Regions from separate parts of the Marinomonas mediterranea MMB-1 genome, predicted to be linked through region 2. Evidence: predicted binding sites of a transcription regulator. Region 2 holds the regulator's gene; each other region holds the start of a gene.

Evidence for each region. Region 2 encodes sigma-54, which starts transcription at its own class of promoters, with help from an activator protein. Its sites were predicted from a motif close to TGGCACNNNNNTTGCTNT; they were not measured.
Region 1: flgB (flagellar basal body rod protein FlgB) is a predicted target of sigma-54. The motif match lies at 1,864-1,881, and genes of this name have one in related genera.
Region 3: glnT (type III glutamate--ammonia ligase) is a predicted target of sigma-54. The motif match lies at 5,758-5,775, and genes of this name have one in related genera.
Region 4: MARME_RS00260 (circularly permuted type 2 ATP-grasp protein) is a predicted target of sigma-54. The motif match lies at 2,163-2,180, and genes of this name have one in related genera.

Annotation. Positions count from the first base shown of each region.
Region 1 covers NC_015276.1:3,696,479-3,704,136, forward strand. The annotation lists gene MARME_RS16925 (flagellar hook protein FlgE) at 1-209, opposite strand, end outside; gene MARME_RS16930 (flagellar hook assembly protein FlgD) at 223-933, opposite strand; gene flgC (flagellar basal body rod protein FlgC) at 944-1,393, opposite strand; gene flgB (flagellar basal body rod protein FlgB) at 1,396-1,791, opposite strand; gene MARME_RS16945 (LPP20 family lipoprotein) at 2,065-2,655, opposite strand; gene gspD (type II secretion system secretin GspD) at 2,793-4,664, opposite strand; gene MARME_RS16955 (type II secretion system protein N) at 4,681-5,607, opposite strand; gene MARME_RS16960 (hypothetical protein) at 5,787-6,533, opposite strand; gene kdsB (3-deoxy-manno-octulosonate cytidylyltransferase) at 6,567-7,346, opposite strand; gene MARME_RS16970 (KdsC family phosphatase) at 7,361-7,658, opposite strand, start outside.
Region 2 covers NC_015276.1:1,963,400-1,971,057, reverse strand. The annotation lists gene lptA (lipopolysaccharide transport periplasmic protein LptA) at 1-186, shown strand, start outside; gene lptB (LPS export ABC transporter ATP-binding protein) at 186-911, shown strand; gene MARME_RS08955 (RNA polymerase factor sigma-54) at 978-2,447, shown strand; gene MARME_RS08950 (PTS sugar transporter subunit IIA) at 2,465-2,914, shown strand; gene MARME_RS08945 (HPr family phosphocarrier protein) at 2,926-3,195, shown strand; gene mgtE (magnesium transporter) at 3,205-4,557, shown strand; gene yjgA (ribosome biogenesis factor YjgA) at 4,563-5,096, shown strand; gene MARME_RS08930 (carbon-nitrogen hydrolase family protein) at 5,218-6,039, opposite strand; gene MARME_RS08925 (YhdP family phospholipid transporter) at 6,054-7,658, opposite strand, start outside.
Region 3 covers NC_015276.1:2,689,748-2,697,405, forward strand. The annotation lists gene MARME_RS12275 (ABC transporter ATP-binding protein) at 1-508, shown strand, start outside; gene MARME_RS12280 (ClbS/DfsB family four-helix bundle protein) at 607-1,122, opposite strand; gene MARME_RS12285 (FMN-binding glutamate synthase family protein) at 1,303-2,628, opposite strand; gene MARME_RS12290 (GltB/FmdC/FwdC-like GXGXG domain-containing protein) at 2,651-3,334, opposite strand; gene MARME_RS12295 (class II glutamine amidotransferase) at 3,384-4,283, opposite strand; gene glnT (type III glutamate--ammonia ligase) at 4,326-5,660, opposite strand; gene MARME_RS12305 (helix-turn-helix domain-containing protein) at 5,912-6,568, shown strand; gene MARME_RS12310 (aspartate aminotransferase family protein) at 6,824-7,658, shown strand, end outside.
Region 4 covers NC_015276.1:53,842-61,499, forward strand. The annotation lists gene MARME_RS00255 (hypothetical protein) at 4-2,037, opposite strand; gene MARME_RS00260 (circularly permuted type 2 ATP-grasp protein) at 2,421-3,890, shown strand; gene MARME_RS00265 (alpha-E domain-containing protein) at 3,892-4,836, shown strand; gene MARME_RS00270 (transglutaminase family protein) at 4,833-7,658, shown strand, end outside.

The DNA.
Region 1 (7,658 bases), 1.7 Mb from region 2:
GAAAAATCTTGCGCAACGTTATTCACACTGACACCACTACCAATGGTATTACTGCTGCCCGAGCCAATAACATTTGTATTGTACAAGTCACCAAATTCAATACGAGACTTTTTAAAGCCAGTCGTATCAGCGTTCGCAATATTGTTACCTGTGACGCCCAAATAATCTGCGGATGCCTTGATACCTGAAAGTGCTGTGTTAAAACCCATGAGAATTCTCCGCTTAACCGATAATATCGATAGTATCTGTTAATTTTAGTGTGCCGTAGCCGTTGATATTCAACGAAGTGCCGTCTGTACCATTTAAGCTAACACCATTAATTCGACTTGCCACCTGCGAGGTTAATTGAGTTACCTCACCGGATGTTTCACTAGACGTTACAGAGACGCTATAATCACCAGCTGCAACAGCCTCTCCTGAATCATCTTCACCATCCCACGTATACTTACCATCAGAATCAAGACTATCTGTTCTAACAACATTTCCATCAGAGTCAGTAATAGTGACGGTAGTCGCGCTGGAATCCGAAGGAATAGTCGCTTTAATATAGGCATCTGTACTACCATCATATGAAATCGTGTCTTGATCAACATACACTGATTTTCCAACTAACGTAGATGCAGTCAATGCCTGACTAGAGACGAGAGCCTCAGACATAGACGTCATAGTGGACGACATATCTGTTAACTGCTCAAGCGAACTAAACTCCGCCATTTGAGACACCATATCACCCGTTTCTTGAGGTGCAGTAGGATCCTGGTTTTTAAGCTGCGCTATATACAGCTCCATAAAAACATTTTTGTCCGCAAGCGAATCACTTGACGACGTAGACGAACTCGAATCAGTTGCCACACCTGCTTTAATTTTAGCTGAATCGGTGCCATATTGAGCAATTAATGAATTCAGACCTGTTGTTGCGCTAGTATCAGCCATTTTTTATCTCCTAAGACTGCCCAAGACTCAGCATTTTTTGCATCATGCTTTTGGCAGAATTCATTACTTCGACGTTTGTTTGAAAAGAACGAGATGCAGACATCATATCGGCCATTTCTTCAACAGGATTTACATTCGGGTAAAAAACGTACCCTTCCTCATTAGACATAGGGTGGTCAGGTTCGTACCTTGGCTGCAGTGGCGCATCAGACTCAACGATACCTGCAACTTGCACGCCCACGCCGGACTGCAAGTCATCGTCAGAAACATCACGCCAGCCGCGTTCACGCATGGATTCTTCCATCATCTCAGCAAAAACAGGCTTTCTTGCACGGTAGGTTTCATCCACAGAGCTTGCCACACTATCAACATTGGCAATATTACTCGCAACCGTATTCAAGCGAATGGTCTGAGCACTCATTGCCGAGCCGGAGATCGCAAAAATATTATTTAATGACATTATTATTGCCCTCCTGTCAGCGCTTTTCTCATGCCGCTAACTTTTCTATCTAAAAATAAGAAACTCGTATCAAACTGCAAGGTGTTTTGAGCAAACTCCGCCTGTTCTCTTTGCATATCCACTGTATTTCCGTCCAACGACGGCTGACTTGGGTTGCGATACAGGAGAGCATCATCAGAGCCAAATGTACTTGAACCATCAATATGTTGATCATCGTTACCCGCAAGGTCCAAGCATTTCACTTCACTTTGCAACATTGAATCAAAGGTAATGTCTCTTGCTTTGTAATGAGGGGTATCCGCGTTTGCGATGTTATTCGCTAAAACAGACGCGCGCGCACTGCGAAACTTTAATGTTTCGTCATGCCCTGCAAAAGCTTGTTGAAAAGTGATCGCCATACTACCCTCAAATTCACTCTGATCAGCCAATTATAGGCTATTGAAAATATTCCACCTTATACCTCACAACATAAAGCAATTTGAGTGCCAATTCGAAAACACCGTTATATATAAGGTTCCCCAGTGTTTTAACGGCCAAAGCGGCAACAAACAAAACGACAAGAGTGGCAAAAAGCGGCAATAAAAAAGCCTTGGGGAAATCCCTCAAGGCTTTTAATATATGTAGACCATATTTATTAACTAAGAAACGACTTATAACGTAATAGTTATGAATTAATTTTGACGTTTGGCAATCTCAGCTGCTAGCTCATCAAAACTTTTCTCAGCTTGAAGCTTTTGGAACAAGGCTGCATTGTTTTTCATCGACGTACGCAAGATAGATTCAGATAAAGAGCCTGCTTGCTCTGGATCTAGGCCTACTGCAACCACCAAGCCACCTGACGGAGTCGGCATTTGGCGGACAACTTGAGAACCTATCAATGTTTGCTCCGTTACTTGTTTTGTGACAACTGAATTCACTCGATCGACCGTTTCAGTGTCGCCCGCACCAGTGGTTTCAACATACTGCTTAACCATGTTTTGCACATCAACACTCAATACTTGTGCGAGCTCAACACGAGCAGAAGTTGCAGCCATTTGCTTCATATAATTATAACCCGCGGCCGACTTTTCACTGTAACCAACCGCAGACAAACTAATGCCGTCAATTGGCGCTCCGCACACCCATTCAGGAGCAGGCTGGCTTGAACCATCAGCAAACATACACGCGACAACAGGAGCCACTGATTCTTCTTTTTTATCTGTGGAACTACACGCTGCAACCGCAAGCGCCAAAACACCTAACCCTAAAAATTTTAATTTCATTTCTCTGTCCCTCTATTCCGGCGTATGTTTATCACTTTGGTCTGCATACTGTTTGAGGTAGTAGCAAACACCTTTCTATTTCTACTTAAGCAACTCTATTTAAAACAACTCTATTCAATAGATTTTGAGTCAATAAACTATTGAACTAACGGGTTATTAAACAAGCCGTCTAACGAATCTGCGCGTGTTGCCTCGATCGGCATCTGCAATTCAATTGACCTAAACGATTTGTACTTTGATTGCGCCATATCTTCCGCCTCAACGGCACTTCGCAAAATAGTAGGTCTAATGAAAACCAACAAGTTTTTCTTGTTATTTTCATATGATTTGCTTCTAAACAGCGCTCCCAAAATAGGAATATCACCTAATAGCGGTACTTTTTGTTCCACTTCGACAACATTGTCTTCAATTAAACCACCTAGAACAATGGTCTTACGATTGCCAGCAATGACCGTCGTTTCAATTTCTCGTTTCGTGGTAATCGTACCTAAAGAGCTCGCTTCGGGAGAAGCTGCTTCAACAATTTGATTTACTTCCATTTTAACTTCATTGTCCGCATTAATATGCGGAGTCACTTCCAAGGTTAGACCGATGTCTTCGCGTGAAGTAGTGACAAACGCACTACTACTAGAATCGGAATAACCGCCTGTTTGAAACGGACGCGTTTCGCCCACCAGAATCTTCGACTTTTGGTTGTCGAGTGTCATGATCTTTGGTGTAGACAATAAGTTCGAATTAGAATTACTTTCGATGGCTTGAAGTATGCCTGCCATATTCAAATCACCATCACTATTAAACGACGCCGCTCCAACCGTTATGCCATTTGATAACGTTGGCGTTCCTGCAACAACCGAGGTAGCAATGTCGGTCAAGCTCGACCCAGCAGAGCTAAAGTTGGTTCCCAACACAGGCGTTGTAGAGTCACTTGTGTCTCCAAACAACCATTGAAAGCCAAGCGCGTCAGAGCCTTCCATTTTCACTTCCACAATAATGGCTTCGATCAACACTTGCGCTCTAGGGATATCCAGCTCACTCAGAACCCCTAAGATATCCGCCATGACATTGGGTTCTGCACTTACCACAAGCGCATTTAAGGATTCGTCAGCCTGCACAAAAGAGCTTTCGGGTCTATCTGAGCTCTGCGCTGTCTTCTCGGCACTCAGTAACCCTGTAATAAGCTCAGCGGTCGTCTTCGCATCGGCATAACGAAGAGGAATTACCTTAAGTCTCGTCGTAGAGTCGGAAGGCTGATCCAACTGCTGAATTAAATCCTCAATCTGATCTAGTGTTGCTTCTTTCCCCTTAAGTACTAGGCGGTTTGTGCGCTCATCCGCAATGATTTTACTGGTGTTTGACGCAGAGCTTTTTCGGCCATTACCCGCTTCCGCGCCTTCAACAAGCTGACTTAACATTTCAATCAAGTCACCAGCCCACGCATGCTTAAGCCTAACAACGCGAATTTGGCCTTCGACGGTACTGTCTAGTCGAGAAATAATGTCCTCAAGCTCACGAATGTTGGCAGCATGATCACTAATGATTAATGCATTCACTTCGTTAACGGCGGCTAAATGACCGTACTGCGGGATAAGAGGACGTAAAATAGGCACAAGCTCTGAAGCAACAGCGTTTGTTATCGGTATAACCCGCGTAACCAAAAGTTCTCCCGCGGTTCGACCATCTTTATCAAATGTAAGACCGCCTTGCTTAGCCACATTCTGAGGCAATATTTTAATCCCCTCGTCGGACTCAATCGCAGCATAGCCATGAACTGACAAAACAGACAAGAAAAGCTTAAACACAGACTCTTTATCTAGATCCGCATTTGATATCACCGTTACGCGTCCTTTCACACGGGGGTCGATGATAAAGCTCTTATCTGTAATTTCAGACACTTGCCTGATAAATAAATTGATATCCGCGTCTTGGAGATTCACCTTCCAGGTTTGTGCAAACGCCAAAACAGGACACAACAGTGAAACAAGTAACGCCTTTTTTACTACATTAATCACAGATACGATCCTTTTCCTATCTCACAGGATAATTTACAAAAAAACGTCGTGATCCTCGACGCATTTCAATTCGTGCAACCCCTTGAGATCGCATCACACTTGCTAACCCTGAATCTTTAGATACATTTCCTACGGATTGACCATTTACCGAAACAATTTCATCGCCTGCCCGTAATCCAACTCGAGTCAACGGACTTCCTGCGACCACTTTGTATGAACTGCCAGTTGCTTCAAGCCCTGTCGAACTTAACAAACTATTAGGATCCTCTAAAAACTTACTCTCATAGCTGTCAATCAACTCTTTCACCGTCATTTGATTTAAGTCTTCAATCAAAGGGTCTCTTTGTGCGGTAGACTTCCCATATTCTTTCAAATCACCAGACATAGATTGATAAGCAGATCGAGCACTACCGGGCAAAACTGCCGACTGAGCACGCTTGTTCTCAGCTATCGGCAAAGTATCCGAATTAGAACTGGCGGTAAACAAGCTATTTGTCGCATCGGGAAAAGAAAGTTTCTCTTTGATGCCCGACCTTTCAATAATGACATAGGTATCAAATACCTCGCTCAAACGGACGTTAGAAGATATTTCATCATTCACGCTGTAAAGCTTATCTTTTGCCCCTCTGGACGTGATAATTGCCATCCCATTCTGTTTTTCAGATGCAGGAAACACCCCTTTAAGGAGCAAACTTAATGTTGTTTTCTTTATCGTCTTATCTTCGACCACTTCCTTCTTAACGACAGGAAGCACACCAAACATGTCCTTAGACGGGGTAGGAATAGAAACCGCTGTAGGCTGTCGTTTGGGCTCGTGAATACTTGGCAAATACAGATCATCACTTCCCATAAGAGTTTCTGTGACAACTTTTCCTGTTTGCCATGCAATCAGAGTAACGCTACTAAAAATCAAGATTGATTTAGTTGCATTTGAAAGCAACATTGACACGTTAGTTAATCCTCAACTTATCTTTTCCAATTTCTGTATAAATCAGACACTAATCTTTAGCAAAAACGACTGAGACAAATATAAACTGAAACAACTTTACTTCCATCAAGCCCCCATGTCGAACATTTATGAGGCTACACAACTATCAAAAAGGACCTGCTTAATAACGAGCATTACATAGACAGCTCAATTGGCTGAACAAGAACAAAAGCAGGATAAGTAGGATCACCTGTCCAATTCATGCCAAGCGCCTTTAAAAAGGCCGGCATAATAGACAATTCAAACTCGTCATTATCTAGTCCCTTTATATCTACCATTTTATCGCCTTTTGCATTAAGCAAACCAAAACGCGGCTGATTCTCTTGAGTAATGACCAATAATTGCCAATTCGAAACAACGGCTTTCTGAGAACGATTTCCGTTTCTAAAGAAAATATCGCCTGACGACCAGTGCCCTTCACCTGAAATAGAGGTAGGCATTAACACACCCCAATTCCAATTCGCCTGCCATTTACTCAAATAAATAGGCAAGCCAGATAAGCCAACTCTTTGCGCCGACAACATGGGGTTGGCAATATCCGCCTTAACTCTAGCGTAATCTATATCAAAACTAACGCCTTCTCCATCGGCGCGTGCCCCACCTAAAATTTGAAACTGATTATGCTCAATATTGATATCAGCATTGTTAAACAAGGGTACGCCGTTCCAACGTATAGAAATCAGCCCTTTAAGCTTAGGCACTTTAATATTAGCCTGCCCTCCCCACCAATGACCTTCTAACGTTTGAATTGAAATTTGTGGTGATAGAGCCAAACGCTGGATAAGAGGCTGCCAATAATTTAATGGCAAATACCAAGAGACGGATGCGCACAACACCAGAATAATCCATATTGTGTGGGTAACGACTCGACGAGTGGTCATGGCGACTTCCTTTTGATTCTCTTATATAAGATGCTAACGAGAGGCAATTAAATGACGTAGCGTTTCAAGATCTTCGATCGTATCAACGCCATGTGGCGGTAAAGACTCTGCAATCGCCACTTGGATATTTACATCGTGATGTAAAAAACGCAACTGCTCCAATTTCTCCCATTTTTCCAGCGGAGAAACCGCCATTCCAGCATATCGAGCTAAAAGTCCAACACGATACACGTAAAGCCCCACGTGGCGATAGGCGACATAATCATCTGAAAGCGCAATCGAGGTTCTCGCACTATCAAACCTCTCCCGATCCCAAGGCATCGGTGAACGACTAAAGTAAAGCGCTCTATTTTTATCAGAGAGTACCACTTTTACAATATTCGGGTTAAATAACTCATCAACTTGATCGATCTTGCACGCAACCGTTGCCATTTCTGACACGGTGTCTCCAGCTAATGCCGCGACCGCATTATGCACCAAACCTATCGGTAAAAATGGTTCGTCCCCCTGAACATTGACCACGATTTCATCATCAGACCAGCCTTTAGCCAAAGCGACTTCTGCCAGTCGTTCCGTACCATTCTCGTGATCTTCTCGAGTCATCAGGACATCGGCACCAAACGAAGCCGCCGCGTCATAGATCAATTTATGATCTGTTGCGACCGTAACACTTTTAGCACCGGCCTTTTTAGCAAGTTCAAAAACCCACTGAAGAACAGGCTTTCCCCCTAAGTCTTGCAATAACTTTTTAGGAAAACGCTGGGACGCGTAACGAGCGGGGATGACAATATGAAAATCAGGAAGGTTCGTCATGATGTTAAAATCTCTTAATTCTGTTTCGACTCGAACTCTGGTTGCATCGCTAAATCATACGCTTTTTCTAAGGGCATCTTAGACGCCAACACCAAGTCTGCGACTTCGCGTGCAGCGCCCTTTCCACCCCCAACATTCAATCGAACATCGCAGTAACGCGCCACGACGAGATGAGCATCGCTCGGGCAAATCGAAACACCAACTAAAGGCATCACCTGCAAATCAACAACGTCATCTCCGACGTAAGCGATATTGTTTGACTTAATATTCAACTTACTTTGAAGGTCTTTGAATGCAGCGGCCTTATCATGA
Region 2 (7,658 bases):
CAGATCGACTACATTACAGATGGACGCTTAGAAATTAATGGCAAAGGCTATTTAAAGCGAGGGTTAGATGAAATAGATGCGGATTTCATCCTCTATATGATGAAAAATGAAACCTTTACCGCAGAAAACAGAGGCAATGGACGAGTAAAAATGACTTTGCAACCAGCTCAAGAGAAGAGTGAATAATGGCAATATTGGAAGCCAAACATCTCGCTAAGGCGTACAAAAAACGAAAAGTTGTGCTCGATGTGTCACTGTCCGTCGAATCTGGACAAGCAGTTGGCCTGTTAGGTCCAAACGGCGCGGGCAAAACGACCTGTTTCTATATGATTGTTGGCATGGTAGCAAATGATGCTGGAGGAATATTCATCGATGGCCTGGATGTAACTAAGGATGCGATGCACGCGCGCGCGCAAAAAGGCATTGGCTATCTCCCTCAAGAAGCATCTATCTTTAGAAAAATGTCTGTTGAAGACAACATTGCAGCCATTATAGAAACTAGAAAAACACTGACTAAACAAGAACGAAGCGACTTACTAGAAAAATTGCTTGAAGAATTTCATGTTACTCATATTAGAAAGAATTTAGGCATGGCTCTCTCGGGTGGAGAGCGACGAAGGGTAGAAATCGCACGCGCACTGGCAATGAACCCTAAATTCATTTTACTTGATGAACCTTTTGCTGGTGTCGACCCTATATCGGTCGGCGACATTAAGCAAATCATAAAACACCTCACAGACAGCGGCATTGGTGTTTTAATTACCGACCACAATGTTAGAGAAACGCTAGACATTTGCGACAAGGCTTACATTGTAGGAAATGGACACATCATCGCCTCAGGAAATGCAGATGACGTTATTAACAATGAACAAGTAAAAAAAGTCTACCTAGGCGACGACTTCAAGCTTTAAGCTCTTATTTTTCAAATAAAAAGGGAGTAATATGCATAACGCGTTCCATAAAAGAAGAGTTGCTCCATGAAGCAGTCATTACAGCTAAAAATCGGTCAGCAGTTAACTATGACTCCACAGTTGCAGCAAGCGATACGCTTACTTCAACTCTCAACTATTGACCTGCAACAGGAAATACACGATTTTCTGGAATCTAACCCACTTCTTGAACTAGATGAAGACGAGAGTGCAGCTGCAGCGTCATCAGAATCCAGCAATCAAACCGAAAAAAAAGCAGAGAGCGACACTAACTCAGAAGAAGCAAGAGTAGAGTCTGAATGGACGGAAAGTATCCCTGAAGAACTCTCTATCGACAGTAGTTGGGACGACACGTATCAAAATACAGCAGCGGCCTCTGACGCACCTTTATTTGATGGTGATTTCGACTTAGACAGTAGAAATTCTGAATCCGAAAATATACAAGACCATCTAATATGGCAACTAAACCTTACTCATATTTCTGATAGAGACATTGAAATTGCATATGCTTTAATTGAATGCGTTCAACCCGATGGCTACCTATCGATCAGCGTGCAAGAAGTCTTTGAATCCCTTGCCTCTGAACTTGAAGACTTAGAGCTCGATGAAGTTGTCGCTGTCCAACATCGCGTCCAACGATTTGACCCCGTTGGCGTTGCGTCGCAAGACCTAAGAGAATGTCTATTAGTCCAACTGGAAGGCTTTCACAATCACCAATTGTTTAAACCCGCCCATAACGTTATCGATAACTATTTACCACTTCTCGGGAATCGCGACTTTGCCCAGCTATGTAGGAAAACACGCTTAAAGGAAGAGGCGCTTAAAGACGTTATCGCGCTTATACAACAACTAAACCCAAAACCCGGCTCGACAATTGACACCTCAGACACTGACTATGTTATTCCTGATGTTTCAGTAAAAAAGAAAAATGGTATTTGGCAAGTTGAACTAAACAATGATGCGCTACCACCAGTAAAGATCAACGAAACCTATTCAGCAATGGCAAACAAGTCAGCGTCTTCGGAAGACGTAAACTACATAAAGACCTCGCTACAGGAAGCCAAGTGGTTTATAAAAAGCCTTCAAAGTAGAAATGAAACCCTACTAAAGGTCGCCAGCTGTATCGTAAATAGGCAGATCGAATTCTTCGAGTATGGCGAAGAGGCAATGAAACCGATGGTACTCCATAACGTGGCAGAAGAAGTCGGAATGCATGAATCAACAATATCTCGTGTCACAACTCAAAAATACATGCATACTCCTAAAGGTATCTTTGAGCTCAAATATTTCTTTTCGAGTCATGTTAATACAAGCTCTGGCGGAGAATGCTCCTCAACGGCTATTCGTGCCATGATTAAAAAGCTTATTGCAGAAGAACCGGCTAAAAAGCCTCTTAGTGACAATAAGCTAGCTACGATACTTGCCGAGCAAGGAATACAAGTTGCGAGACGTACCGTCGCAAAATATCGCGAGGCGATGAACATCCCTCCTTCCAATGAACGAAAGCGCCTTATTTAAGGTAGGTCATATCAACAATGTCTTTAGAAAAATTAGTCAATAGTGAGCTGGTTTTTGCTAATCAACCAATTGCCAGCAAAAAAAGAGTTCTGGAATTTTTAGCCGAGGCTATTGGGGCGAGGCTGCATTGTGAGTCAGAAGCAGTCTACGATGCGCTTTTAGCAAGAGAGAAGCTCGGCAGTACTGGCGTCGGAGCCGGAATAGCAATTCCGCACTGTAGATTTGAACAAGCAAATCATGCTGCCCTTGTTGTTATGTCTCTAGAAAAACCCATTGATTACGACTCAATAGACAGACAACCCGTTGATTTAATATTTGCACTGATAGCCCCTCCTAACGAATGCGAGGGACATCTTAAGACGTTATCTCAAATTGCAGAAATGGCACAATCTCCAGATAAATTAAAGAGACTACGTGATACTACAACAAACGAAGAATTGATAACCTCATTTCTACAACAAGTATAAGGGCGACTGCCATGCAGGAAAAGACCGTCACTATTGTAAACAAACTAGGCTTACATGCTCGGGCAGCCAGTAAACTGGTTGAAACAACGACTCGCTTTTCGTGCGATATTACCATCGAAAAAGATGGTCGAAACGTAGACGGAAAAAGCATCATGGCTATGATGATGCTGGCGGCTAGTAAAGGAACAGATTTAAAAATAAAGGCGAACGGCGATGATGAAATAGACGCTATGGACGCAATCGTCGAGGTCATTGCTAATCGATTCGGCGAAGCGGAGTAAGCCCACTACATGACTGAGCAAACCACTCAAGAACACCTCCAGACAGTAAATGAATCACTTGAGTCTGGAACAACGATGCAAATCCGGTATTTGCTCAATGGTGCTCTACCCGCTCAGGATGTAGCAAGACTTCTAGAATCTTCTCCACCAAAAGAACGTAAGCTGCTTTGGGACCTAATCGACGATAAGAACGAAGGTGAGGTTCTTCAATATTTAAGTGAAGACATCAGTGCTCAGTTCATGAAAACAATGGATACGGAACGACTTGTTGCCGTATCTGAACAGTTTGAGCACGACGATTTAACCAATATTCTTCAACATTTACCTGAGACTCTTGTAAAAGAAGTTCTCGCGTCAATGACAGCGCAAAATCGCGCCCGTGTAGAAACCCTGCTGAGTTATTCTGAAGACTCCGCAGGCGGACTCATGAACACGGACACCATTACGATCCGACCCAATATAACGGTCGATATCGTTTTTCGTTTTTTACGACGACACCAAGAACTGCCTGACATGACTGATAATCTATTAATCGTCAGTCGATCGGACAAATTTCTAGGCACCTTACCTCTCACAAAACTATTAGTCGCAGACACCTCTTCTACTGTTCGCGAAATAATGGAAACGGAAACGACCACAATCACTTCGGACATGCCTGCCAGCGAAGTAGCTCAGCTTTTCGAAAAATTAGACTTGGTCTCAGCGCCAGTGATTGATCCAGAGACAAAAAAACTATTGGGACGAATTACAATCGATGATGTCGTTGATGTCATTCGAGACGAAGCTGAGCACTCTATGCTATCGATGGCAGGTTTAGAGGATGACGAAGACACGTTCGCTCCCATTTTAAAAACAACTCGGCGACGCGCTGTATGGCTCGGAGTCAATTTAGTCACCGCTTTCATTGCTTCTTACGTTATAGGACTGTTTCAGGACACGTTAGATCAAATCGTAGCGCTCGCCATTCTAATGCCAATAGTAGCCAGCATGGGCGGAATCGCTGGTTCACAGGTTTTGACTTTGGTTATTCGAGGAATCGCCCTAAATCAAATCGGTGCAACCAATACAGGGTGGCTACTCAATCGAGAGATTGTGGTCGGAGCCCTCAACGGGATATTATGGGCAACCGTTATCGCAGCAATGACAGCTCTTTGGTTTGACAATCTCCAGATAGCCTATATCATTGCCGCAGCAATCATTATCAATCTATTATTTGCCGCCATCACGGGAACCATGCTCCCCGTCATTCTAAAGAAACTAGGCGTTGACCCAGCACTTGCGGGAAGCGTAATTCTTACAACAGTGACCGATGTCGTCGGCTTCTTATCATTCTTAGGTTTAGCAACTTTATTTTTAGTGTAAATACAATGACAGAATTTGAACAATACGACGAGTTTGACGACGAAAACTATAAGAGCAAAACTCAGATCAAGCGAGAAATGGAAGCGCTTCAGGACCTCGGTAAGCAACTGGTCGCTCTGAGCAAATCACAAAGAGCAAAAGTCCCCATGTCCGAAACCATGCGAGACGCACTGGATGAGGCAGACCGAATCAAACAGAGAGAAGCGCAACGCCGCCATCTTCAATATATTGGTAAAGTGATGCGCAGCGAGGATCATGAAGCGATTCAACATCGAGTTGATCTTTTTGATACCACCTCAGCACTGCATAACAAGCTATTTCATCAACTTGAAGCAACACGAGATCAATTGATTAATGCAGATAGTAGTCAAGAAGTATTCAAAAAATACATTGAAGAAAACCCTGATGTCGACATCCAGCAATTTCGTCAACTTATAAGACAATCTCAAAAAGAAGCGGAACAAGGCAACAAAACAACCAGTAAGAAAAAGCTTTTCAAACTATTACGCGAGATACAAGAGAAGAAGCTCAATCTATAGATTACTAGCCACTAGATTTAAATACACCTAGAATCAGCACAAAACGCATTTCAAGGTGTATTTAATCTATTTTACCTGCACTTTCAGACCACTACATCAAACACTACACAAAAGAAACACGCTAAATACGCCTATGAAGCAAACATGGCATTTTTTCTCTAACTACCTTCAAAACATCTAAATCAAGCACCTCTAACAGCTCACCAGGCTCTTCTCCTAGCTCACTAACAACCTCACCCCAAGGATCAATCAATTGCGAATGACCATAGGTTTGACGTGTTTCAGTATGCCAGCCACATTGATTTAAACCTAAAATATAGCACTGATTTTCAATTGCCCTAGCACGCAATAACGCTTGCCAATGCGCCTTACCCGTCTGATAAGTGAATGCAGCCGGAACAACAATCAACTCAGCACCTTTTTGAGCCAATTCACGAAAAAGCTCAGGAAACCTCAGGTCATAACATATAGATAAGCCCACCTGCACTCCAGCAATATTCACAACGACCGAAGTTAAATCGCCAGGCTCTATATAATCAGACTCTCGATATTGACCCGCTTTATCCGATACTGCGGCATCGAACAGATGTATTTTGTCATACCGCGCACACTGCACCCCAGTGTCATCAAATAAAATACTCGATTGACGAACCCTGCCTCTTGGCATTTGGGAGCCGTCATATCTCGTAGCCTTGGGATGAGAGCCAATTAAAATAGGCAAACTATATTGCTTCGCTAAACCAGAGATGCTGCTCAACAACCCTAATTCGAGCTCTTCATCAGCAACCACTTTAAGCTTCCGACCAGAGAACAACAGAACATTTTCAGGTAACACGACAAGATCCGCACCTTGCTGCGCAACTTTTGCTACTGCTGCTTTAACATACTCTAAATTGGAGGCTATATTTGCAGTGCTGGTCATTTGAATTCCGGCAATACGCATCACTTATACCTCGATCAATTTGGTTTGAATTTGACAGGTTCAACATTGGGATCAGAAAATGGCCCCACGATCGAATACTGAACACTTGTTACTTTAGATATCTGCTTACCTATAAGCTTATCCGTAATAAAAAGCAGCCCAGCTATTTGAGGTGTCGCAAGTAAAAAACCAGCGATGGGCAATGTGCTTGAAATTGGAAGTGTAATAGTCAATCTCTCATCTAACGTTTCATCAATTAAATTAGCACTGCCATTTAGCTCAATTTCAGCGGTTGGCGCGCTCACTGTAACTGGCTCCGTGGTTTTTAACTGCCCATTATTTAAGGTCAACAACCCTTTGAAAGAGTCGAAAGGTAAACCTGGAGCATAGAGATCTGAAAAATCAAACGTCAAGCGCCTAGCCAACGTATCAATATTAAATATCCCCAACACCCTCAAAAAGGGCGGAAGCTGATCAACTTGATTAAAGTTACCATCTTCAACGTCAAACTTTATACGCCCAGATAACGTCTCTCTGTCGAAGTCAAACGGTGTCCCTTGCCACGCCAAAGCAATATCAAATTGATAGTCATCAGACTTAATAAAAGGAACATCCGAGAACTTCCTCGTTATTTCCTCAGCCTTATTACCCGTTAACTTTAAAGACAGCTCTACACTACTCTCTTCGCCAGTTTCCTGCCAATACAAGCTACCGTCAACGCTACCATTATCAAGTTGGGTGACTATAGGGCTTACTTTTACACGCCCACCGCCAAGTCGATTGATCTGTAAATTCCAATCACCTAACGGCTGCTGATTTAGATAAAACTCATCTAAGATAAGCGTCACATTTGGAACTTGGCGAGCGCTAAGGAAAGCACCTTGCTCGGCGCTCGTGTCAGATGATTTATCTGACGTATTCCAACTCAAAAAGCCAAAATGAAAAACAGGACCATGTTGGTTTGAAGACCAACGCAACTCCATTTCATCAGAGTTCACAAAGACAGTATCGGCGGCGGAGGCAGTACGATGATCGATCTTAACATTGTTCAATATATTAAGTTCATTCACAATAACCTGATCGAGCACCACATCAAGCCCTTTCAACCATGTTGGCTTCGTTAACTGAATAGGTGTATCAACATTGGAATCAGTACCAGAGCCTGGCATTATATCGGACATGGCATCACTCCATTCAGGCACACTGATACTGTGGAGCCGCCCTTGTATATACACCCCTTTATTTAACGCCATGTCGTCAACTGACTGATCTATTCCAATATTTGCCCCAACCAACTCATTATTGGATAAAGCCATCTCTGCCGTTACAAAATCATTGTAATTAACATCAATAATGACATCATCCTGATGAAATTTGAGATCAACCTTTGCAAAAGCTTCACTCCCCTTTGCCTTATCCATAGGGGAAGGCAGCGATAACTCTAATTGATCAAGGGATGAGTAGATATCCAAATCGATTTGATTGGATTGCGATTTATTAATACTAAAACTACCTTGGTATGTCGCATTTCCATCGATTTTACTTATTACCGCTTGTGACAACCCTCTCCACTGAGCCAACTCTCTCGCTTTATAGGTGCCTTTCAGCTCACCAGCAATAGCGAGCTCACCGTCGCGAAC
Region 3 (7,658 bases), 730 kb from region 2:
AGAACGAATCGCCATCTTTAAAGAAGGTCAGATCGTCGGCTTAGGAACAGGTAAAGACTTATATCGCGAACCACCCAATGCGTTTGTTGCCTCTTTTTTAGGCAGTTCAAACTTCCTAAAAGTAAAGGTGTCTGGCCCTAATTCTGCCGTCATAAACAATCAGGTAATTTCTCTAAACGCGAATCATGATGTACCCTACAACCAACAAGCACTGCTTATGATTCGCCCTGAAAACATTCGAATTGTCGACGAGCAGCAAGCCAAACTCAGCCCTGTTCAAAGCGACGAAAATGAGATCATAGGAACAGTAAACGAATCAGTATTCTTAGGGGAGAGCCTAACCTGTAGTGTCACCACAGGCGACGGCACAGTGGTAATGAGCAAAACGATCGCTACCGATCTACCGGAGATTCAGCCCGACTCAAAGGTTTTCATTCGGTGGAAGGTTCAGCACAGCTCGATTTACTCAAAATGGGAACGCAGCGATATAGAAAAAGACGCAAAATAAGTCATAACGTCGTAAACCTTAACGCTGTAAGCAAAAGACGTCGCACTCTATACAACAAGGCTCTTCACTCAAAGGGTCTTGCAGCATAGAGTGTGATATCACGCCAACGCATTCTGCTTTCTAAATCGACGCACTTTGGTACGTATATTTTTCATCGGCGAAGACGTGTTGAATTGAATCATACGACCGAGTGTGTAGTTCTCATACCAGTCATCACCGTATAGTTCGTCATCGCTTAGACGCGATATGATTGCCAGTATCGTCGAGATCACCTCTTCAAACTCTTCCAATAAATCGTTGTATTTCCAGTTTTTATACTCGATGTGGAAATGCTGCGCAAGCAACCCAAGTTGATTCCATTTAAAGCCCGTTTCAGGGAAGTCTATTGCTTGATTGTCGTTATAGTGATCACACCATTTTACAACCAACTTCCCCCAACCAATAAGATAAGCAAGTGTATCGCACACACTAATAGAGGTGCCTTTGATGTTTCCCTCGACACCCAAATCTCGGCTTAAAGAAATGGGAATGTCCCGATAGTCTTTCATTAACTTCATAAACATATCTTGGATCGCCGACTCAAGTTCCTTTTTTGAAGCGGGTATGCTGCTCATTGTATTCATCCTTAAAAACAGATTAGCTCATTACGAAAGGGTGCATATACTTTACTGATTAACAATAAAATAGCCAGTAGGTTCGCGTCGATAACAGTATAGACAAAAAAAACCACGCGATTAAGCGTGGCTAAAATTGGGCAAACCTATAGAGGTTTACGTTGGATGGAGAATCCGAATTTAAAACTGCTGCCCCGGAACCCAGCTGGTGCCCGCGAGGGGAACGCGAGCCATAGCGGCAGATTCAACCGTTAGGGCAACAAGGTCTTCTGGTTCCAAATTACGAAGATCGTTTTTACCGCACGCTCGTGCCAATGTTTGCGCTTCAAGTGTTAATACTCGAAGGTAATTCGCTAAACGACGTCCCGCATCGACAGGGTCTAATCGTTTCATTAGCTCAGGGTCTTGAGTCGAAATGCCCGCAGGGTCTTTACCCTCTTGGTAATCGTCATAGTAGCCCGCTGCCGAACCAATTTTCTTAAATTCATCGTCCCATTTAGGATCATTACAACCCAGAGCGACCAAAGCTGCTGTACCAATGGCGACAGCATCTGCGCCCAATGCCATACATTTAGCGACATCGGCACCATTTCGAATGCCACCCGATACAATAAGCTGCACTTTACGGTGCATGCCCATTTCCTGTAACGCTTGTACGGCTTGTGGAATAGCAGCCAATGTTGGGATACCGACGTGCTCAATAAACACATCTTGCGTTGCCGCGGTGCCACCTTGCATCCCGTCAACCACGATGACGTCTGCACCGGCTTTTACCGCCAGCTTAACGTCATAGTATGTGCGCGTCGCACCCACTTTGATGTAGATTGGCACTTGCCAATCGGTAATTTCTCTAAGCTCTAAAATCTTAATTGCCAAGTCATCCGGCCCTGTCCAATCTGGGTGGCGACAAGCAGAACGCTGATCAATACCTTTTGGCAGGTTGCGCATTTTCGCGACACGGTCCGTAATTTTCTGCCCGAGTAGCATGCCGCCGCCGCCCGGTTTAGCGCCCTGACCCAATACCACTTCTATCGCATCCGCTTTACGAAGATCATCAGGGTTCATGCCGTAACGTGAAGGCAAATATTGATAGACCAATTTTTTCGATTGCCCACGTTCTTCTGGCGTCATTCCGCCGTCTCCAGTGGTCGTTGATGTACCAGCTATCGACGCGCCGCGACCCAACGCCTCCTTCGCATTCGCAGACAAAGCACCGAAGCTCATACCCGCAATAGTGACAGGAATATCCAGCTCAATCGGCTTTTTAGCAAAACGTGTTCCCAGCGTGACCGAGGTGTTACATGTCTCGCGGTACCCTTCTAACGGATAACGGGACATACTCGCTCCCAAGAACAGAAGATCATCAAAATGGGGCAATTTTCGCTTTGCGCCAAAACCTCGAATATCATAGATGCCCGTCTCTGCAGCACGGCGAATCTCTGCCATTGTAGAGCGGTCAAAAGTCGCGGACTCACGTAAACTAGGATTGTGTGTATCGTTACTCATAATCAAAATCTCTTTCAACAAATTAGTAGGCAGATGCGTTATCAACTTTAAAGGTATACAACTCTCGTGCAGAGCCATATCGCTTAAAGCTGGCAGGATCTTCATCCACGCCGGCCTTTTCTAAAAGCGCTGCGAGTTCAGTAAGGTGTTCGTCGCGCATTTCCTTCTCGATGCAATCGGCACCAAGGGATTTCACTTCCCCTTTAATGTAGATGTGCACTTCATAGAGAGAATCTCCTAGCGCATCACCTGCATCACCGCACACAACCAAACTACCTGATTGACCCATAAAGCAGCTCATATGACCAACGCTGCCTTTTACGACAATATCAATCCCTTTCATCGAAATGCCGCAGCGTGCGCCCGCATTGCCTTCAATCACTAACAGCCCACCGTGCGCCGTTGCGCCAGCCGCTTGCGATGCATCGCCTTTTACGCGTACTACGCCAGACATCATATTTTCAGCAACGCCTTGGCCAACATTGCCATGCACTGTGATATTGGCTGTCTTGTTCATCCCCGCACAGAAATAACCCGCATGCCCATGTATGTCGACGTTCAGCGCTTCATCTAAGCCAACCGCTAAATTGTGTGATCCCTTAGGGTTCGTTACGGTCCAATCAGCCTGACTCACGTTGCCTTTTTGCGCATGTAATGCATGATTCAGTTCTGTCACCGTATTGTTCGTTAAATCAAACGTATTCATTGTTTTCTCCAAATTCCTCTGTAACCAAGTCGCTTTTGCTCAATAACGTTTAGTGACGTTCCCAAATGTAAAAGGTGGCCGGTTCTGGCTCCCACACTTTTGCATTTTCGATTCCAGGAAGCGACGCAAGCGCTTGGTATTCTGATGCCATCGCGACATAGTCATCGGTCTCAGCAAGTACCGCGGGTTTGCAGGCAATCGGATCACGCATTACTGCAAAGCCATTTTTTGTACCTATAGTGAAGGTGAAAAAGCCATCTAAGTCGTTAAGGGCACTTTCTAATGCTTCTTTTAAGGAGTCCCCTTCGTTCAAACGCCATGTTAAGTAGCCAGCTGCCACTTCTGAGTCGTTTTCCGTCTCGAACGTAATACCCTCGCGTTTTAGGTTTTCACGTAGACGGTTATGATTTGACAGTGAGCCGTTATGCACGAGACATAAATCCGATCCCGTCGAAAATGGATGACTGCCTTCCATCGTGACAGCAGACTCTGTTGCCATTCGCGTATGCCCAATGATGTGCGACCCTTCCATGCCGCTTAGGCTGAATTTTGACGAAATATTTTCAGGTAAACCCACTTCTTTTAGGATCTCGATTGAAGCGCCTGCACTTAAAATCAGAACCTCACTATAATGTGCACTCAACCACTCTCGCACGGCCGCTTCGTCGGCTTTAACCTTTAGTACTGCCACATTCGCATTACTCATCCAATCTGCTTCGCATTGCAATGCTGTCGCTATTTGATCGGTTAACGTAGACCAATCGAAACCTTCTTCATGATGTCGTAGTGTTAGCTTCAACCACCCTTCTTGGACTTCATCACCATAAATAGCGAAGCCAGCACTGTCGGGGCCGCGATCGGTCATTGAGATCAGCATGGGTTCAAACAGTTCACCCAGCTTGTTTTCTAGTGCGTCGTTTTTTAAATAAAGGCCGACAATTCCACACATAATTAAACCTCTAAAATTTACGTATTCAGTTATTTGATATCGTTAGAAAAATTCTGCGTAACGAGCCGTTTCCCAGTCAGATACATGACGTGAGTACTCATTCCATTCTTGACGCTTAACCTTGATAAACTCAGACACAATTTCCTCACCCATGTGTTCGATGAAGATTGAATCTTCTTCCAATGCGTCAAGCGCTTCGTTTAGATTCTGAGGAAGAATGTCGATGCTCTTCGCTACGATCTCCTCTAAAGACAAGGCATAAAGGTTGATGTTGGTCGGATCACCTGGCTCCAACTGTCGCTCAATACCATCCATGCCTGCCGCAATTAATGCCGCGTGTACAAGATATGGGTTACAACCAGAATCAGGCAGACGGAATTCAAGACGCCCATAGGGAACACGCACTAACGCAGAGCGGTTGTTGTCGCCGTAACATATATACGCAGGCGCCCAAGTAGCACCTGAATCGTTTCCTCCGACAACCAATCGCTTATAGGAGTTAACCGTTGGCGCTGCAAACGCACAAATCGCCTTAGCGTGCGCCAAAATGCCTGCTGTAAAGTGGTACGCCATTTTTGACAATCCCATACCGTGGGCATCTGAATCGTCAGAGAATAAGTTTTTGCCAGATTCATCCGTAATAGAAAGATGGAAATGCATGCCATTTCCTGTTTTGTCCGCCGCAGGTTTAGGCATAAAGGAGCAGATCATGTCCATATCATTAGCGATTTCACCCGCAGCCATACGAACAAAAGTAAAACGATCCGCAGATTCCAGCGCATCGCCATAGGTGTAGTTAATTTCGAACTGACCGTTCGCATCTTCGTGGTCAATTTGATAGACATCAAAGTCGACGGCTTGAAGGGACTCAACCAAGCGCTCTAAGAACTCGCGAGATCGAGATAAGCCTTTATAGTCATAACAAGGTTTCGCCAAATTGTCCGTATCATCAACCGGCAACAAAGCACCGTTTTCACCTCGCTTAAACAGGTAGAACTCTGGCTCTAACCCTGTCATGAGTGACCAGCCTTTTTCTGATAAACGAGACAGCTGGTTCTTCAAAACAACACGTGAACAATATGGGTGAGGTTCATTGTTCACATAGCCATCACATGCAATGCGCGCATAACCCGGCTGCCAAGGCACAATACTCAATGTAGAAAGGTCACCGCGCGCCATAAAATCAGGACCGTGTGGCTCCAAACCTAAGCCATTGGTAGCAAAACCAGCAAAACCCGCGCCCGCCTCAACAACATCAAAGATTTTGGTTGCAGGTACAGATTTTGTTTTAGCAACACCATGAATATCAACAAACTGAGCTAGAACATACTTGACCTTATTTTCTTCGATAAAGCTTTTAACGGTATCTGGTTGCATCACGATTCTCCTGATATGTATGACGTTATGAATATTGTTTTATTCAAACCTACTATAAAATTTAAATTCCTAACAGGAATATTTATTTATTATTAGGAAAGCAAAAAATCTGCCAAATTTTTACTTATAGTAATTTTTTATTCCCAATGGTGTAAGAATCTGATTTTTATGCTGTAATTTCTAAATTACTCAAATACTGATCGTTGCGACGTATTAAAAAGCGCGTCAATACGCTCTAAAAGGCTCAAAACATGGACAAAAATGCACCGTCTCGTCATGCGCGCGCACTGAATGAGGGCGAAATAAGTGAAAAAAGAACAAGTTCTCCTAAATTGAAACTTGAAAGTTACATTGCACTACAGGTAAAGAAGCGAAGAATGTCGCTTGACCTTAAAATCGCCGATGTCGCTAAAATCGCTCATTTAAGCCAAGGGATGGTGAGTAAAATTGAAAATGCGCAAGTCTCCACGAGTTTAGATACCTTGAATCGACTTTGCGACGCGATCGGCCTGTCTATCTCTCAATTGTTCGCAGACTATGATCGTCCAGAAGGCGGCGCTCAACTGACGAAAGCAGGTCAAGGAATGGAAGTTGTCCGTAGAGGAACGGAGAAAGGCCACACCTATCAGCTACTCAGCTATAATCGTGGTGAAAAACAGGTCTACGAACCCTTTTTGATTGCGATGGACGATGCAAGCGAAGTGTTTCCGACCTTCTCTCACCCCGGGCACGAATTTATCCATTTATTAGAAGGTCGTTTGCAATACCGTCACGGTAATCACCTTTACGAAATGTCTCCTGGCGACTCACTGTCCTTTAACTCGGATATCCCTCACGGCCCAGAAGTATTAGAAGAGGTTCCCATAAAATTGCTGTCTGTCATTATTCATGACTCTGGCGATAAATAGCCGCAACTCATAACTCATACTCTTGCATGCATCATGAAATGGCTGGATACAGACTCACTAGAAACGAATAGACTAGAAACGAAAGGACTAGAAACGAAACGCCTAGAGACAAAATAACCGAAACGGAATAATATTTCGTCCCTAGTCAAAATTCGCCATTTTCTTGATGTTCCCTCTACTCTGCCGACATCATCCGCCGCCCTTCCCACGCTACTATTTTGAATAATTTTTCACTCATGTAGCAGGCTACCTTCTATGCAAGACGATCTAATCGAATTAGACAAACGATACTATATTCACCCTGTCATAAATTACCATGCTCACGAAAAACGAGGCGCAACCATTATTAAATCAGGAGACGGCGCTTACCTGACTGACATAGAGGGAAATACATTATTAGATGCGTTTTCTGGCTTGTGGTGTGTCAACACAGGCTACGGCCATGAAAGTATTGTCGAAGCGGCACAAGAACAAATGCGAACACTGCCCTACGCAACAGGTTACTTTCACTTTGCATCCGAACCAGCGATCAAACTGGCTGCTAAGTTAGTTGAAATCACACCAAGCTCTCTACAGCACGTATTCTTTAGCATGGGCGGATCAGATGCCGTAGACTCAGCGATTCGATTTATTGTTCACTATTTTAATTCTCTCGGAAAGCCGACTAAAAAGCAGTTTATCAGCATCGAACGAGGTTACCACGGTTCTTCGTCACAGGGCGCTGGTCTTACCGCACTGCCTGTTTTCCATAACAACTTTGATTTACCCCTTCCAAACCAGCATAAGATAGCTTGCCCTTATTCTTACCGCTTAGCACATGGCGATGACGCAGATGCCGTTATCACAGAATCTGTTGCGGCTTTAAAGAGTAAAGTCGACGAAATTGGTGTCGACAACGTTGCTGCTTTTTTCTGTGAACCCATTATTGGCTCAGGCGGCGTTATCGTCCCACCAAAGGGTTGGTTAAAAGCGATGCAAGAATGCTGTAATGAGCTGGGTATTTTGTTTGTTGTCGACGAAGTTATTACTGGTTTTGGTCGAACAGGCACCATGTTCGCAAGTGAAGCGGAAGACGTTCAGCCAGACTTAA
Region 4 (7,658 bases), 1.9 Mb from region 2:
AAGTTATCGCACGCGATAACGATAAAGGTTTTCTTCGTCTAATAAACATTCAAAACCGCTGTTTCCAGTCGCTAATAGCTCGCATTGGTAGCTGCTGGGTTCTTGCATTTGAAGTTCTGCATCACAACTCTCTCGACCAAGCACTTCTTTCTCAACCACAATGAACTTGTCGCCCTGTTGCTGCCACTCGTATTTAACGTTAAATAGGTCACAGTTCGAGTCAGAATCATCAATTACATTATAAGAGCCTGTCCCATCGGCATTTATGGTTTCGTATCCATACGTGCTCCAGCGGCAATCGTCTCCCATAGTGTCTACTTGGTAAGAACCTGCTAGTTGGACTTCTTCGGTTGAGGGACGAGCGGATGCCATCATATCGATCTCGACACCGTAATTATTAAAGGTAACCTCGGTGGTTGATTTCACATTTTGGTTGCTGATCTGTTGTAACTCTTGATGAACGGCGATGCAAGTGTCTACGGTAGGCTGGCCTGGGTTGCCATTCATTCCGAGCATATTATCAATTAAATTGACGGTGTCAGCGTAGTCGATCGCAAGCCCCAACAGCCCTTTCTTATTCAGAATTTCTTGGCTTTTTTCTTCTGAAAGTGTTGCCGCGTTAGGGCCAGCGTAGACCATAAGTGCCTTGCCTTTCACACGGCCTTTAACATTGATAGAAGCGGGTACATCGGGGATGTCGAGATCTGCTGGCGTTCCATCTTGTGGTAAAGGCAGTCCTTTTACGGGTGCAATGTTTGCTGCGATGGCGGCAAGGTTGGCAGGATTTTCCGCAAACACGGACACAATACCATCTAAACTTGTTAGCCCTCTTGACGGAGAGTAATCAAAATCAAACAGGTCAACTGAGAGCCCTGTTACACCATGTGCTAGACCCGCAAACATGGCCAATTGAGACGGATGCTGGCTCTTTAAGTCGGTTTGCAATTGTTTTAGTTCAGGACAGCTTAATTCTAGATTTTGAAATTGTGACCAGAAGTTTGTGAGTACTGGCGTGAGAGTATTCACATTAATTCCCAAGCCTAAGCTTGCTAGTGTATCGCTGTTTTTTAGCGTCGTTGCAGAAAGGTGTCCATTAAGCTGTTGTAGGTTCGATTTAATGGCGTCGCTTTTTATTTCCCATATCGTTTTATAGTGCGCTTCAAAGGCTCCGTCTGCGGCTGTTTTTGAGTGAAAGCTACTGACGATAATAGGCGCACTTTGAGCGAACATTTGAATATCTGCGCTACAAGCCTTGGGTGTCGCTTTCAGTCCAAGATTCTGTAAGTCCTGACTGCCAGAATGATTTTTGGATCTTGTGGCCATTAATGCCATTTGTTCGAGGTCGACAAAACCAACGCCAGTACCTTTTAGCTTAAAGTTAGCAATCAAGGTATCCATTTTATTTGTCTTGTTAATGGACATAGATTCCTTTACCAAGCCCAATCGCAAACGTTTTTTCTCTAAGGTGTCGCTTTTAAAGAATAAGCCGAGGGAAACTGTGTTCTGGTTTGTCGAGATGGCCAAATAAGGCGACTCGCCCTCAAATTCGTCGATTGTCAGTGGCCATGTGAATACTTCCGCACCCTTCCACATTTCGCGAGTGGCTTCAAATTGCTGTGCTTTTGCGACGGCAGTGACCTGCTCGACAAACGTTTGAGGGTTACGTGAGGAAGCCTGAAAAATGGGCAGTCCGCCATCGAAATAAAACGCCGCAGAGTCCTCAGTACTGAAACCATACACATTAAGCAATGTTGGGTCTTCGCCTTGGCTAAACCGTGTTATGTCGGATATAAGCTGCGTGAGAAATTCACTGGCATTAGGGTTCGAAAATACTTGTTGAAGTGCTTGCTGTGTATCCGCTTCGGACGTGTTGAGGCTAGAAAGCCCCGCTGTATTAGCAACAAGGTCTCCTTCGTAGTACAGCACGGTATCCGCAGGGGCATTCATTCTGAAAGTGTCCATTGGGCCGGCGAAGGACAGAGAACTGAGTAGGACGCTGCTAATACCTGCAGCGGTTGAGATAAGAGGTCGTTTCATTTTTATCTGTATCCATTTTATAAAAAATAAACAATTTGTTTCGTTTGAGGTTTTTGACGGTAAATTAGCGGTGAAAGTGAACGTCGATCATTTCTTACTCCGCGTTGCTTCTCATCATTCATTATTGGCCTGACCTTTGCAACCACATCAGGGTGATTAACAGTATACTTGCTTGATCTATCTATTGATCTCGATTAAGTGATTTGTTGTTAAAGTCCGCAATCAATACTGTACAAAAGGTCACGAATGGTGCACTTTAGGTAAACAGGGATTGAGTACGTTATTGAACAGACGGCTCGCCAGCTTTGCCTGACGCATGCAATGGTAATTACAACAAAGATAATGCGCTGCGACCTCCTAGACCTTTTGTGAGGAAAACTTATATGGAAAAACTTAGTCAAGACTACCGGTCTGCCCCTTTTTTTGATGAACTTATTGATCATGAGGGCGCGCCACGGCCTCCTGCAAGACAACTTCTGCACTACCTCGAATCCCTCCCTCCCGAAGAACTAGATAAAAGGCGACAAACAGCAGAAGCAACGATTCAGGAAATGGGGATCAGCTTTACTGTTTATACCGACGAAGGGAACATAGACCGATCCTGGCCATTTGACATTATCCCTCGAACCATAGACGCAACAGACTGGAAAATCGCCGAAGCCGGCCTCAAACAACGACTCACCGCACTAAACCAATTCATAGACGACCTCTACCACGATCAAAACTGCATTAAAGATGGCGTCATTCCTGAACACATTATCAAAGATTCTAAAAACTTCCGCCCTGAATGCGTAGGTGTATCGCCTGCATTTGGTGTGTGGGCTCACATTTGTGGCACCGACTTGGTGCGTGATGCGGATGGCGAATTTTATGTTTTAGAAGATAATCTACGTGTGCCTTCTGGTGTGTCCTATATGTTGGAGAACCGTGCGTTGACCAAGCGTGTTCTTCCAGAGTTGTTCGAGAATGACCGTATTCTTCCGCTCGACTCTTACCCCGCGCAATTATTTGAGACGTTAGCGGCATTGTCTCCTCGCCAAGTTGCTCAGCCTGAAATCGTGGTTTTAACGCCCGGTATCTATAACTCAGCGTATTTTGAACATGCGTTTTTAGCGCAGCAAATGGGAGCGGAATTGGTTGAGGGTAGTGACCTCTTTGTCGATGAAGATGATTGCGTCTATATGAAAACCATTTATGGGCCAGAGCGTGTGGATGTTATCTATCGTCGAATCGATGATTTGTTTATCGATCCCGAAGCGTTTGAGCCTGATTCTGTGCTTGGCGTGCCCGGTTTAATGCGCGCATGGCGAGCTGGTAACGTTGCGCTTGCGAACGCTCCTGGCGCAGGTGTTGCCGACGATAAAGTCGTGTACGCGTACGTTCCTGCCTTGATTCGTTATTATTTAGACGAAGAACCGATCTTAAAAAATGTCGAAACTTACCTGTGTGAGAAAGAAGAAGATCGAGAGTTTGTGTTAGCGCATTTAGATAAGCTCGTGGTAAAACCCGCGAATGAATCGGGCGGCTATGGCATGTTGGTTGGCCCTCACTCAACAAAGAAAGAGCAGCAAACGTTTGCGAAGTTAATTAAAGAAAACCCCAGAAACTATATAGCTCAACCGACGTTAAAATTGTCTACTGCCCCTATCCTTACGGACAAAGGTGAGATTGATCCACGTCATTTGGATTTGCGTCCGTTTATTCTGCAAAGTAAAGATACGTATGTCACCACAGGTGGACTGACTCGAGTGGCAATGAAAAAAGGCTCGCTTGTCGTCAATTCGTCACAAGGGGGTGGTAGTAAAGATACTTGGATCGTTGATACAAAAGGTACTGAGGCGAAAGGAGAGTAGTATGTTATCAAGAGTGGCTGAAAGACTGTACTGGAGCGCTCGCTACCTTGAGCGAGTAGAAAATACTGCTCGCTTAGTCAGTGTCTACGATGAGCTGTTGTTTGACTTGCCAAGAGAGGTTGAAATCTCTTGGTATAACCTGATTACGATCAACAGTGGTACTGAAGCGTTCGAACAGCGCTATAAAAACAAAGATGAGCGAAATGTCGTCAAGTTCTTACTTTCAGACGACACCAATTCCAGCTCGATGCTGAGTTCGCTGAAAATGGTACGAGAGAATATCCGAACCACACGGGATGTATTGCCCCAAGAAATGTGGGAACTTGTAAACGAGTTGGATTTATTCGCCCGTCAGAATATTAAACAAGGCATTAATCGATCTGAGCGTCACGCGTTCTTAAATACCATCATCGAAGGGTGTCAGAAGGTCGTGGGTTTGTTGGCTGCAACCATGTGTCGCGATGCCGGCTGGCATTTTATGATAATGGGACGTTACATTGAGCGTGCCGATATGAATACGCGTATTCTTGATGCGGCTGTCTCTCAGATGTTGTTATCCGAAGAAGATGAAGTGATTAAGTTAGGTCAGGTGATCTGGACGAAAGTTCTGAAATCGCAAAGTGCCCTGCTGAATTACCGTAGAACGGTTCGCTCGACGGTCAACGGCGCGAAAGCGGTGTCTTTCTTGATGATGGACGACTATTTTCCTCGTAGCCAAAAGTATTGCATGACTCAAATTCGAGAAGCCGCTTCGACGCTGCCTCGTTCTGGGCTGATTGCTGCAAACATAGATAAACTGCTCGAAGAAACCAACGCCGTTGAATCGTCAGAGGAGCTCAACCAAGACTATCGCGAGCACTTAAATGACATTCAAGTGGCTATTATCGAGCTTAATCATCAAATTACGGAAAACTGGTTTTACTTTCGTCAAGGAGACGCTGCATGACCATTCGTGTCGCCATACAACACAAAACAAACTATGAGTTTGATCGGCCGGTCGAGGTATTTCCTCATACTTTGCGCCTTCGCCCTGCGCCGCATTCACGCACACATATACATGGTTATTCGTTAAAAATTGGGCCAGATGAACATTTTGTAAACTGGCAACAGGACCCGTTTGGCAACTATCAAGCGCGTTTAGTATTCCCAGAGAAAACCACTTCTTTGAGTTTTGAAGTGGAAGTGATCGCCGATATGACGGTCATTAACCCATTCGACTTCTTCATTGAAGAATACGCGGAAGAGTTTCCTTTCGCCTATGACAGTGCCTTGAAAGAAGAGCTTTCGCCTTATTTGAAGATCAGTGAAAGTTGTCCTGAACTCGATAAATGGCTATCGACGGTTGATCGAAAAAGCAAACGTATCGTCGACTTTTTGGTCGAACTTAATTCGCGATTAGCGAGTGAAATTGACTATGGTATTCGTCTGGAACCCGGTGTTCAGAAGTGCAAAGAAACACTGACGTTAAAGAAAGGTTCATGTCGTGATACGTCATGGTTGCTGGTGCAAATATTAAGACATTTGGGACTGGCGGCGAGATTTGCATCGGGCTACCTTGTTCAGCTTACCGCAGATGTAAAATCTTTGGATGGGCCTTCTGGCCCAGAAGAAGATTTCACAGACTTGCATGCTTGGTGTGAAGTGTACATTCCCGGTGCAGGTTGGGTGGGACTTGATCCTACTTCTGGCTTGTTTGCTGGCGAAGGTCACATCCCTCTTTCGTGTACACCTGAACCCGAATCCGCAGCGCCGATTACCGGCTTTACTGATGAATGTGAGTGCGAATTTTCCTATACCAATGAAGTCATTCGAATTCACGAAGATCCTCGTGTTACTAAGCCTTACAGCGATGAGGAATGGGAAAACATCAAAGCATTAGGCGCTGCCGTCGATGAAAAATTGGTACAAGAAGACGTGCGCCTTACGATGGGCGGTGAGCCGACGTTTGTGTCTATTGATGATATGGAATCGGATCAATGGAATACGGCCGCGTTAGGCGATGAAAAGTTAAGCTTGGCTAAAAACTTATTGCTGAAAATGAAGCAAGAGTTTGGCGGCAACGGTTTACTTCATTATGGTCAAGGTAAATGGTACCCGGGTGAAGAGATTCCGAGATGGGCGTTAGGTTGCTATTGGCGCACCGACGGCCACGCTTTATGGGAAGACGAGTCGCTGCTTGCTAGAGTGGATAAAGACTACAAGCACACCATAAAAGAAGCAGAAGACTTTGGTCGGATGCTATGCGATACCCTTGGTTTGCAAAGTGAATACTTGCAAACAGGCTATGAAGACACGCTGCATTACTTACTGCAAGAGCAATCCTTACCGGAAGAAATTGACCCGACTAAGGCCGATCTAAGCGATGACCTTGAACGACGTCGCCTGGCGAAGCTTTTGACACGAGGGCTTAACACGCCAACGGGCTTTATTCTTCCCCTAGAGCACAACAATGGCTATTGGCATAGCTCCAAATGGCCGATGCGACGTGATGTGATCACCCTAATACCGGGCGATAGCCCAATGGGGTATCGATTACCGTTAGGTTCATTGCCGCCCGTTGCGGAAGAAGATGTTCAGCCTGAACGCGATCCATTCGAGCCACTGCAACCATTGCCGACGGAGTTTGTTCATCAAGCTGCGCCGAAAGCTGTTGCTCAAAGCGTACAGACTCAGGTACAAAAAAAGTCAGAGACTAAAAAAGAGCAACAAAAGGCGAAAAATACCGTATCCGTCGTTCGAACCTCTCTTTGTATTGAGCCTAGAAATGGTCGATTGCACCTGTTTTTACCGCCTCTGACGCATCTAGAACATTATGTTGCCTTGTTAAATGCAATTGAAACCAGTGCAGCTAAGTTGGATATGCCGGTCGTGATTGAAGGTTATGAACCGCCTGGCGACCCACGTATGCAAAAATTCCTGATTACTCCGGATCCGGGTGTCATTGAGGTGAATATCCACCCAGCTAAAAGCTGGAAAGAGCTCATGTACAACACCGAAACCTTGTATGAACAGGCGCATCAGTGCCGTTTAGGAACTGAAAAGTTCATGCTTGATGGCCGGCATACTGGAACGGGTGGTGGTAACCACATAACGTTGGGTGGTAAAACACCTGCTGACAGCCCAATGTTGCGCCGTCCAGATATCCTGCGTAGCTTTGTGACCTTTTGGCAACATCACCCTGGCTTGTCGTACTTATTCTCTGGAATGTTTATTGGCCCAACCAGCCAAGCGCCGCGTCCTGACGAAGGGCGTGACGAAATGCTCTATGAAATGGAAATTGCCTTTCAAAATATGCCAGAAGGGTTTGTCGAAGAGCCGTGGCTTGTTGATCGACTGATGCGCAACTTGCTGGTGGACATTACGGGTAACACACACCGTTCAGAGTTTTGTATTGATAAGCTTTATGCGTCTGGTAGCGCAAGTGGCCGTCTGGGATTATTGGAATTCCGCGGTTTTGAAATGCCACCCCATGCTCGTATGTCGCTTGTTCAAATGCTACTGCTTCGCTGTTTGGTCGCGCGCTTCTGGAAAGAACCATACAAGCAACCTTTGGTCCGCTGGGGCACGAGTCTTCATGACAAATTTATGTTGCCGCACTTTGTCTGGCAAGACATAAAAGAGGTAGTGGATGACTTACAAGCGCATGGCTATCCATTTAAGATTGAATGGCTGGCGCCGTTTGAAGAATTCCGTTTCCCTCATTATGGCCGCCAACAAATCGATGACATTGAGTTGGAATTGCGTTGGGCGATTGAACCATGGCATGTA